Regions from separate parts of the Undibacterium sp. Ji83W genome, predicted to be linked through region 2. Evidence: riboswitches for the same ligand, from Rfam matches in the RefSeq annotation. Region 2 holds a riboswitch; the other holds the start of a gene.
The links. Region 2 has a riboswitch for glycine ahead of ACO0LD_RS03940 (hypothetical protein). Riboswitches for the same ligand answer to the same signal wherever they lie in the genome.

Region 1 (5,386 bases), 440 kb from region 2:
AGATATTCAACATAGGCCCGTTTGAAGTAGCTGGTGGACGTGAAGTGCCGAATAATCTGGCGGCAGCGATAGGCCCGGCACCATGGGATGTCGTGTATGGACCATCCACGCGACGCCTGATAGATTTTGCCGATGCCTCGAAAGCTTTGGGTATTAATCCTGTGGGGCAAAGCGGGGTTTTGTTTGATGCTCACTACAATGATCAGGCAGCAGGGTTTGCGGCTGGGGCTTATGTGTCGCAGTATTTGAGTGATAAGGATGTTGCTGCTCACACGACTGGTACTCTGATATTAAGAGCAAAGTAATTGAAGGAGTTGACATCCTCGACAATGCCATTTGAGATATTTTTTAAAAATAATGAGCAATCGTACTTTTGCCTGTCTTGACTTTAAGAAGTTGCAGCGCAAGGATCAAAATATGCCAGCCTTTTTTTGCCCGCATTGCGGCAAGGAGAGCATTCGCGTGCACTGGAAACTTCGTGTGCCTTCGCCCAGAAAAATTAAAAAATGGAATTTATTCTGGAGTCGCTACCTTTCAGAGTTGAGACAGTTGAAGGAATTTTATGCTAAGCGAGGTGCAGCTACGCTTTATCTTCCTTTGCTGAATCAGGAGCATCGCCGCACAGATGACTAAGCAGTAATGCTGGTTTTGCCTGCCAGCTCAGGCAGGCAAAAAACTGGGCGACATGATCGCCGCCCAGCAGATGCTGAATAAATCAACTACTTATTTACAGCTCAATTTTGCCAGAGAAGTGCCAGCACCTGCGACAGTTGGCAGTTTTTGCTTCAGACAGGCAGGTGCATCAGGTGTATAGCTATAAGGTATGCCAACTGGCAAATGCGAAGTCGTTACCCAGTCTGTTGCATCACGGCTGGGCTTGGAGTCGCTCGCTACCCACTTGATGCCGTAGGTGTTGAAGTCGGCGGGTGACTTGATATTATTATTGCGCAGTTCCCAATAGCCAATCACATCGCTATCGCGTGAAGTCACAGGATTTTGTGAATTTTCGAAATAGTTGCTTTCGATCAGAGCATAACCTTGCATGCGCACATTGATGCCCGAGGTTTTGATATTGCTATACAGATTGTTATAGATGTGAGTATAGCCACCGCGCTGCAGGGGCAGGCGTGAGCCTACGTTGTTATAATAATTGTGATGGAAGCTGATGTAGCGGTCACTTGCGTCACTGTCGCTGGAACCGATCAAGCCCACTTTGTGATGATCATGAATGTAGTTGTATGAGTAAGTGATGTGGTGCGCACCTGCTTTATTATCCACCAAACCATCAAACTCCAGATCGCCCGCGCCCGGGCATTCAGCAAGAGAGCTGAACAGGGTGTTGTGGTCTATCCAGACATAGCCCGGGAATTTGCCGCTCTGGCCTTCAATGCCTATGGCATCAATAGAACCAGGCAGTAAGCCTATGGTCATGTTGCGGATAATGACATTGGTCGCGCCACCTTTGACGGCGATGCCAAAATTAGCCGCTGAGCCATTGCTACCTTCAATCGTGACATTGCCTTTATTCTTGATTTCGACTATCGCGCCTTTGGCTTTTTTCCATTGTGTGCAGGCATCAGGAATAGTGCGGAAATCAAAAGTACCGTTATAGCGTATCACCAGACCACCGGTACCATTATAAGCATCAAGCGCTGCCTGCATTTGTGCTGCTGTTGTGACGGTTACTGCTGCCACTGTGCCACCACCAGTGACCAGCCCGGCAAAGCCGCCGCTGTGTCCGGCTGGCGCTGTGCCAGAGCCAGAGCCAGGACCGTCATTTGAGCCACTGCCACCGCCAGTATCTGGCGCGCCAGCTGGTCCCACGGCACATTTCTCTTTGGTGTCAGCAGTTGCGGCGACACCAAAGGTGGCGGCAGTACAACTGACATTGCCAGACAGCGATTTGACCACCCATTTGTCTTTCAATCCAAACGATACCTGCAGTGCTTTGTCGCCTACTTTGCAGATGCCGCCTTCATCGGCACATTTGGAAAAACCGGAAGGCCAGTCTGCTGCGTAGACATTACCTGCACTGCCAGCTGCTGCGATGATGGCAAAGGCGATCAAATTCAATTTTTTGTTATTCATTTTCCCTCCGGGTTTTTTGCTTCGTCAGTTTTAAAAAAAAATCGCTTACCCCAAACCTCTGCGCAACTGATCTCTTTTGTATTAAAAGATCTGCTTTGGCATTCAATTTGGTGAAGCGAATATTTGCACAATAGAAATAAAATCGGAGCTAGGGTAACAATGGATGCTGATCATTCCCGTGATTGTTTCCTCTTAAAACAATAGTTACAAATTAACACAGGGAAGAGCGTCAAAATTGATAGTGGTCTGGCTTTGGTTGCTCTTGCTGATCAGGTCTTTGTAGTAAGTTTCGCGTAAGTTTTATAAGTGGTTTTATTGCTCGCAATCTTGTTGCTTTTGTCCTGGCTTGTTGTTTTGCTCATTTTTTTACTATTCCAGCGACTTTTCTGTAAATATTTCCACGCTCAACTATCCAAGCCCTTGCAAGCCTTATATAATCGCGCTACTTGATCGGGAGAGCGCGACGAAAGTTGCCGCCGAAGGGGCTAATACCCAAAAAACTCTCAGGCACAAAGGACTGATCAACGGGGTAGTTAAAAGTTGCCCCAACTCTGGAGAGCGGTAGCGGCACAGCAATTCGCCGGACTACCCACCGAAGGTGCGCGCGGGCAGCAAACATACATGGCTCCCGTAATCTCTCAGGTACCAGGACAGAGGGGTATGCGATTTCAGCGCATGCGGCGTTTATTCGTCGGCATGCGTTTGTTCGTCCCTTCAATCTGGTAGCGAGGCACTCATGACGCAAGCAGCGACATCACTCAAGGCAACTCCCCTCAATGCAGCCCATCGTGCGGCTGGTGCAAAAATGGTTGATTTTGGCGGCTGGGACATGCCCGTCAACTATGGTTCCCAAATCGAAGAACATCATGCAGTGCGCACTGATTGCGGCATGTTTGATGTATCCCATATGTGTGTCGTCGATTTGCAGGGTGAAAATGTACGCAGCTTCCTGCGTGACCTGGTTGCCAATAATGTCGATAAATTGCAGGTAGCGGGCAAGGCCCTGTATTCCTGCATGCTGAAGCCTGAAGGCACGGTCATCGACGACCTCATCATTTATTTCTTCAGCGAAAACTGGTTCCGCCTGGTCGTCAATGCTGGCACCGCAGAAAAAGACATCGCCTGGATGAATGCCCGCAATGCAGAAACCAATAGCGGCCTGACCATTACCCAGCGCCGTGATGGTGCTAACGCTTTTGCCCTGGTGGCAGTGCAAGGCCCGAACGCCCGCGCCAAGGCATGGGAAGTCTTGCCAGAGACCAAAGCTGCCAGTGCAGAAATCAAACCTTTTAACGCAGTCATCGTGGCCGACACTTCCTTTGGTGAAGTCATGGTGGCACGTACTGGTTATACCGGTGAAGACGGTTTTGAAATTGCCGTGTCTGCTGACCGTGTGACTGATTTCTGGAATGCCCTGGTTGCAGCCGGTGTCAAACCTGCTGGCCTGGGTGCGCGTGACACCTTGCGTCTGGAAGCTGGTATGAATTTGTATGGTCAGGACATGGATGAAACAGTCAACCCGCTCGATGCTGGTCTGGCATGGACCATAGACCTGGTCAGCGAACGTGATTTCGTCGGCAAGCAAGCACTGCAAACACAAGGACAGAACGCCCAGTTCCTGGGCCTGATCCTGCGTGAAAAAGGCGGCATCCTGCGTGCCCATCAAAAAGTGGTATGCGCACAAGGCGAAGGCGAAATCACCAGCGGCACTTTCAGCCCCACCATGGAGCAGGCAATTGCACTGGCGCGTTTGCCTATGGGTGTGTCGGTAGGCGATACTGTGCATGTTGTTATCCGTGACAAGCAATTGGCAGCATCTGTTGTCAAACTGCCTTTTGTCCGTAACGGCAAAATCCTGGCCGTATAATTTGATCTGCAGTCAGTACAGCTACTGGTACTGACTACTATTGATTAGCCACTCATTATTATTTAAAACAATTTATTTAACTGGAGCCCATCATGAACGTACCAGCAGACTTGAAATACACCACATCCCACGAATGGGTACGCACAGAAGCAGACGGCACGATCACTGTCGGCATTACTGAATTTGCTCAAGATGCTTTGGGCGATATCGTTTTCGTTGACCTGCCTAAAGTTGGCACAGCACTCGAAGCAGGCAAGGACTGTGCAGTGGTTGAATCCGTCAAGGCAGCTGGTGATATTTATGCACCAGTGACTGGTGAAGTTGTTGCCATCAATGAAGCACTGGCCGATGCACCAGAATCCATCAATGCTGATGCGTTTGCAGCATGGCTGTTCAAACTGAAACCAGCCAATATTGCTGATGTTGATGCCTTGATGAATGCTGAAGCTTACGCAAAAAATATTGCTTAATTAATGCACATAAGGTGGCCTGATGGTCACCTTATTGCTTTGGATTTGCATGATGCAATGAAATCCTTGGCCCCGCATAGCTCCGCCTGATATTCCACGTTACTCTTCTGTACCCCATATACCATGACCCGTCCTTCACTGACCCAACTGGAAGCGCATGACGCTTTCATCGCTCGCCATATCGGCCCTTCTGAAGCAGAACAAGCCGCCATGCTGAAAACCCTGGGCTATGCTGACCGCACAGCCCTGATTGATGCCATCGTCCCGGCCAATATCCGCCGTCACGATGTGCTGCCACTGGCGCAATTCACAGAAGCCAAGTCCGAACAGGAAGCACTGGCCACATTGAAGGCACTGGCGTCGAAAAACCGTGTACTGAAGTCTTTGATCGGTCAGGGTTATTACAACACGCATACTCCTGGCGTTATCCTGCGCAATATCTTTGAAAACCCTGCCTGGTACACAGCTTATACACCGTATCAGCCAGAGATTTCCCAGGGACGCCTGGAAGCCATTTTGAACTTCCAGCAAGTCATCACTGACCTGACTGGCATGGACATCGCCAATGCATCCATGCTCGATGAAGGCACGGCTGCAGCAGAAGCGATGACGCTGATACAGCGCGTAGGCAAATCCAAATCCAATGTGTTTTATGTCGCTGCCGATGTCTTGCCACAGACACGTGAAATCATAGAAACTCGCGCCAAGCCGCTGGGTATAGAAGTACGCACCTGTGCTGGCAATGAAGCGCTGGACAATGATTGCTTCGGCGTCTTGTTGCAATACCCCGGCGTTGATGGTTCCATCATGGATTACCGCGAATACGCGGCAGCCTTGCATGCCAAGGGTGCGATGGTCATCGCTGCTGCCGATTTGCTGGCATTGACACTGATCGCGTCTCCAGGCGAGTGGGGTGCTGACGTCGTGGTTGGTAACAGCCAGCGCTTTGGCGTACCACTGG
Region 2 (5,386 bases):
TATTGGAGCGATTTGCTGGTTCACATAATAAGCATCCGTCAACACCTCACAAGGATGTCCCAGGCTGGACAGCGCATTGATGACAGGGCGGCGGCTATCACTGGCAAACTGCGCGAGGCGCTCGTGATTGCGTTCACGTATGACATAGACATCGTAAAAGTCATCCAGGTAAGCCGCAAGGTCAGTTGTTCTTTCTGCCGTCTTGAGCAAATTGGGCAGTTCAATAAAACTCAAGCCCAGTTCCTGAAATGCCTGTATGAAACTGGTGCGGGTCCGTATACCATTTCCTTCAAAAGACCAGGCGACTCTTCCCTGGATTTGCATATCGGCTTGCCCGACCATGTCCCAGATATTGGTGATATCGTTCGCGGATAGATCAGAGATCTGAATCAGGTTCATACAATATTGCCTTGCGAAAAAGCCGGTGCTGTTGCCAGTTCAAGCTGCGTCAGGAAAAACATGGCCTGCTCGCGATTCTCACCACACATATCAAACGAAGGCTGCAAGCCTGCACAAACTGCTGGCCGGTCTGGACGTCCAAAAATTTTACAAGCCAAATGTTCGTCGAGTTGTATGCAAGGCACACCTGCGGGTTTGCCGTTGGGCATACCAGGTATGGCACTGCTGATGGACGGTGCTATGCAGCAGGCGGCGCAACGGGGGCGGCAGGAAAAAGAAGTACTCATGTACGCATTTTAATGGATGCGGATGTTGTCGCGCCAGCATAAAAAAGCATCAAGAAATTTACCAGGCAGGCGGGAGGTATTAAATGCACAAGCTCCCGCCTGCTTTTTATACAATTTACTGCATCACTATTTCAAATATCAACCACTGACATTCATGCGCTGTGTATGTGTCCACTGATGATCATAGTCGGACACGGCAGAGCCATAGGTTCTGTAAGTTTTGCCTTCGCCTGGCCATGGGTTCATGATGTAGATGTAGTTGCTGCCGTTATACACTTCATAGCCTGTGCCGACCATGATATGGCCGCCGCCATTGGTCCAGCCATAGCGGATGACAAAGGGGCGGTTGGCATTGATGTCATTGACCACCGTGTTCCATGACGATGCATAGCTATAGGCAGTATTTGACACCCCCCAATGTGCCAGGATGTTTTGCACGCTGCCGCCGCTGCCGTACATGGAGTTAGGCTGGTTGGCGTTGCTGTTCCAGTTAAAATTGGTATTGCCACAGGCGTAATTCAGGCCATAAGCCCAGTTCACGATCTGGCACTGGCTGGGATTTTGATTGTAGAAGCTCAGCAATGCCTTGCTGCTGCCTGCCCAGCACCACTGGCTATGCTCTTGCGTGACCAGCGGCACATTCAATGCACGGTATTGCGCATAAACGCTGGGTATGCCCAGCATTGCTCCCAAGACGAATATGAGCTTTAACAGATTTTTTTTCATGATATCTCCGTATTTATTGTAGGTATATTCAGATGGTTGCTGGTTTAGCGGAAGCTGTCGATATTGCGTTTGACACTGACACGCAAAGGTTCAAGAATGTCGCTTTGTTCCAGCAAGCCATTGTTGGCAGATTGTGTGCCAAGTTTTTCACTGCGCTGTTGCAGCAGCAAAGTCTGACGTGCTGAATGCAGGGGGGCAAAGCGGGCACGTGCATCGGTAGGCGAAACTACTTCCAGAAAATCCGACATGGCTTGATAGACACGGATAAAGCGCAAGTTGGAGCGTGTGCTATTGCCGTGTACGGCAATAGCTGCATCGACGTCCTTGGCCAGCACTGCGCCACCATACGAAGTTACACCCCAGCGCCCGTTGTTTTGCCGCAGTGTTGCCAGACCTATCGGTGTGTCATTGAGGGTGATGACAAAGCGCCATTCGCCGGTTGCTTTTGCCATGCTGCGCAAATCACCACGGCCATTCATGACATCTTGCGGCGGCAGGCTATAGACTGGAAAACCATAGCCTATCTTGGCATCCTTGAGGTCTTGCACATCATTGACTTCGAGCGGGAATTCAGGCGGCAAAGTGCCGCCGCGACGCTGCACATTGAACTGCACAAACTCGGCAAAATCGCGTTGCGCAGCAGCACTGACCAGACGTGCCTGATCAGTTGTTCCACCAATATCGCTGGTCACATTTTGTGCCAATAGTGAAGGGCTGGCGACAGCACAACTGATACTGAGTATCAAAGCGGCCAGGGTGGATTTTTTGAATCTTGAAACAGGGTGAAAATGCATGATGATTTACTCCTTGGTTAAATTTAGACAATAGCTCGCCCATTCAAGCGGACTGGGCGGCTTGAAACACGGCATGGCTGGGCATGCCGGACAACATTCCCGCGCAAACGGGAATAGGGGATCAGCTTATAGAGCGGTTCAGAACTCTATAACCAGAATTTTTATTAGAAAGAACTTGAGCTGGTCAGCGTCAATAATGAATGTGACTACACTGCGGTCGTATATCGTGTGAGAGAAAAAGACTTGTGGTGATACTGAGATCATCTTTGTAGTTAGGGACATCATGGCTGGCTGCGTGCTGAGTATCGCGCATGCTGTTGAACACGGTTTTGCAATCAGTGTAGAACCCGGTTTTATAGATGGACAGCGCGCAGGCGGCCGCCATCGCGGTGACAGTGTCACCGTTCAAATGGATGAATTTCATGGTATGCAGACTCCAGACGTCAAAGGGATGTCCGTGCGCAGTTACGCAACGGATACCCCCTCTGTCCTGGACCTGAGAGATTTCGCCTGCGCCTGCTGGTAAGGTCGCAATGCTTGCTCCTTCGGTGTGCCTGGCGACGTAGTCAGGCAGCTCTTCAGAGTTGGCGGAACTCATTTCATAAATAATAATGAGGTGCGCTTGATTCATAAGGCTGTCAGCCTTATGAATCAAACCCTTCGGGAACTGGTGATTTGGGCGCATTGCTGTGTTGTATTGCTTGCCAAGGCATGAGCCTTGGCCGCACACCACGCCTTGCACTGCATCCCAAATCGCCTTGTTCGCACCCACCCTTATTCATGAAATGAGTTCCAATGATAACGGTCCCTTTTGCCTGAGAGTTTCCGGGGCGGTTGCTCCTTCGGCGCTGTCCTTATTTGACAGTCTCTCCCGATATCATTTTTTTCGTAATGTGCTCAACCTGTTGTACAAGTTGTAGAAATGAGCATAGTGCACACATTACTCATTTGCAAATCATTTTTGATGTCAAATGGTTTATTTTTCTGTTTTCATGGAATCTGTGATTTGTATCCCACATGAGTATCTGCGTTTGGCTTTTACTTGACTGTCAGGCTATGATTGCTGAATATTTCAATCACCTCACCATCCATGACTCAGCAATTGACTGGCAAATCCCGATTAAAAGAATGTTCAATTTTGCGTGAACTCAGCCTGGCCTGTGCAATGGCATTGGGCTTTTCTGCCATGCACGTCCATGCACAAATCAAACCCGCCGCGCAGGATGCTGTCAATGACAAAGTGAAGGAAAGCGCCTGGCTGTCTGATCCTGCATTGACACAGTTGGTGCAAAAAATGGTGGAAAGCCGTTTCATGCCTTATAAGGTGGTGGGGCAAAAAAGTGACAAGGACATGCTCAGCTATAAAGCCTACTTCCATCCCTTCCCCAAGGATATGGAGAGATTTTATTCTTACTGGGGCATGACGGCAGAATGGTATATCGCCCGCAAAAACAGCATGGTGCAAGAGGGCTATCAAGAAATCTGGCACCAGTCTTTTCGCGATGCTGGAAATACCGAATTGCATCAGGCTGTGTGGATGAAGCGATCAACAGAAAATCCTGAACTGCAAAAACTGGGCAGCAATTATGCTGATGAAGAACATGAGCAAAACATCCTGGTTGGCATGCTGTGGCGCGGCGAATTCAAAAAACTCGATATTGCACTGGATAGCGCGTTTGCACAAAACAAGGCTGGCAGGCTGAAGTCAAATACCCTGTATAAGCGTTTTGGCACTTTGTCGCGGTTGGACAAAGATTTTCAAAAGCAGTTTGACGTCTGGGTAAAATCCAGCATGTATGGCTATGCTTATCTGGCACGCGGCATGTTCTTGCAGCAGCAGGCATGGGACGCTCGTGGTGATAAACTGGCCGCCGAAACCAGTAAAAAACAGTTTGCTGATTTTCATAAATTATCCAGCGTGGCAAGGGTAGACCTCACCAAAGCCAATGAAAAAATCAAGTCTTGCGCTATCTGCGCAGGTGAATTGATAGTCAATAACAGGGCACTTGGCATTAAGGAAGGTGACAACGCCTTGCTGAAAAACGCGCTGCAATATGACCCCAAATTGTATTCGCCAGTGTATGCCTATCTGAGCAAATTGCTGCCTCAATGGGGCGGTTCTTTTTCTGAGATGGAGACTTTCATCGGCAACATCAGAAAGACCACGGGTGATGAAATACTGGTGGATGAATTGAAATCACGCCTCTGTTATTACCAGGGCATCGCCATTTACCGCGAAGACCAGGAAGGTGCACGCATCTGGTTTGAACGTGGCCTGACCAGCCAGCCCTATCAATTGCTGGTGAATGAACTGGCCCTGCTATATGCCAAAAAGAACAACCACAAACAAGCCATCGTCTTGCTGGAAAAGAGCATGGCCAACGGTAATGAGTGGGACATCTACACCCTGGAAGCCCTGGCGCAGTCTTACTTTGCCCTGGGTATGCAGGCCAAGGGTGACAAGCTCATCGCCAAACGGGATGAGGCTGTAAGGCGGTTCAAGAATGGGGAGTAGAGCGCTTTTGTAGATAGAACCTGAGGATGGAGACTTCTGCCTCCCCAGGGAAAGATTTGTGGCACAAAGCCAGGTTTTATGAACCCCGCAAATCTGCCATCAAAAAAATTTTCCCGCCCTCCAAACAACCGCCACCGCGCAGCTATCAGTTAAAATCTACATTGCTCCATCCAGAAGAATTTCTCCAGTGCAATTAACCCGGCGTTTCACTCTCCTACCCGCTTACACAGCACTCATGTTATGCCTGTGCATGCTGGTGGCCTGCGCACGCAATGAGTCGGTGCAAACGCTGGAGCAGCGTGACCTCATGCGCCTGGTGTTCAAGGGCTGGGATATCAATGACGACAAGGACATCATCAGGGCACCACAGTTAAAGGCCGAGTTGCCAGCCTCTGTTCCCACGACGACCCAACTGGCATTGCGCATGCATGCCTTGCATGTACAAAAACTCGATGCAGATACTGCGGTCTTGCTGGTCAAGGGTGAACCATTGGCATCGGGTTTGCCTAACCTGATTGCCGCTTACTGGTTCAAGCGCCGTGCCGAAGCATGGTCACTGACCAATCGTCAGGATGTGGTTGAATGGCTGGCAGCCAATGGGCGTATCAGCAAGACCAGCATGGTGGAATTATTCCCCGGTGACTTTGCTATGGCAATAGAACATA

Region 1: another riboswitch for glycine. It lies ahead of gcvT (glycine cleavage system aminomethyltransferase GcvT); the one in region 2 lies ahead of ACO0LD_RS03940 (hypothetical protein).

Annotation. Positions count from the first base shown of each region.
Region 1 covers NZ_JBMPOZ010000001.1:423,966-429,351, reverse strand. Annotated here, with positions in the region: gene ACO0LD_RS01965 (penicillin acylase family protein) at 1-305, shown strand, start outside; gene ACO0LD_RS01960 (hypothetical protein) at 358-633, shown strand; gene ACO0LD_RS01955 (pectate lyase family protein) at 724-2,088, opposite strand; glycine riboswitch at 2,530-2,618, shown strand; glycine riboswitch at 2,630-2,752, shown strand; gene gcvT (glycine cleavage system aminomethyltransferase GcvT) at 2,825-3,955, shown strand; gene gcvH (glycine cleavage system protein GcvH) at 4,048-4,425, shown strand; gene gcvP (aminomethyl-transferring glycine dehydrogenase) at 4,549-5,386, shown strand, end outside.
Region 2 covers NZ_JBMPOZ010000001.1:868,537-873,922, reverse strand. Annotated here, with positions in the region: gene ACO0LD_RS03960 (ornithine carbamoyltransferase) at 1-399, opposite strand, end outside; gene ACO0LD_RS03955 (YkgJ family cysteine cluster protein) at 396-686, opposite strand; gene ACO0LD_RS03950 (C39 family peptidase) at 825-1,412, opposite strand; gene ACO0LD_RS03945 (hypothetical protein) at 1,457-2,206, opposite strand; gene ACO0LD_RS03940 (hypothetical protein) at 2,397-2,630, opposite strand; glycine riboswitch at 2,682-2,798, opposite strand; glycine riboswitch at 2,999-3,090, opposite strand; gene ACO0LD_RS03935 (tetratricopeptide repeat protein) at 3,267-4,721, shown strand; gene ACO0LD_RS03930 (hypothetical protein) at 4,909-5,386, shown strand, end outside.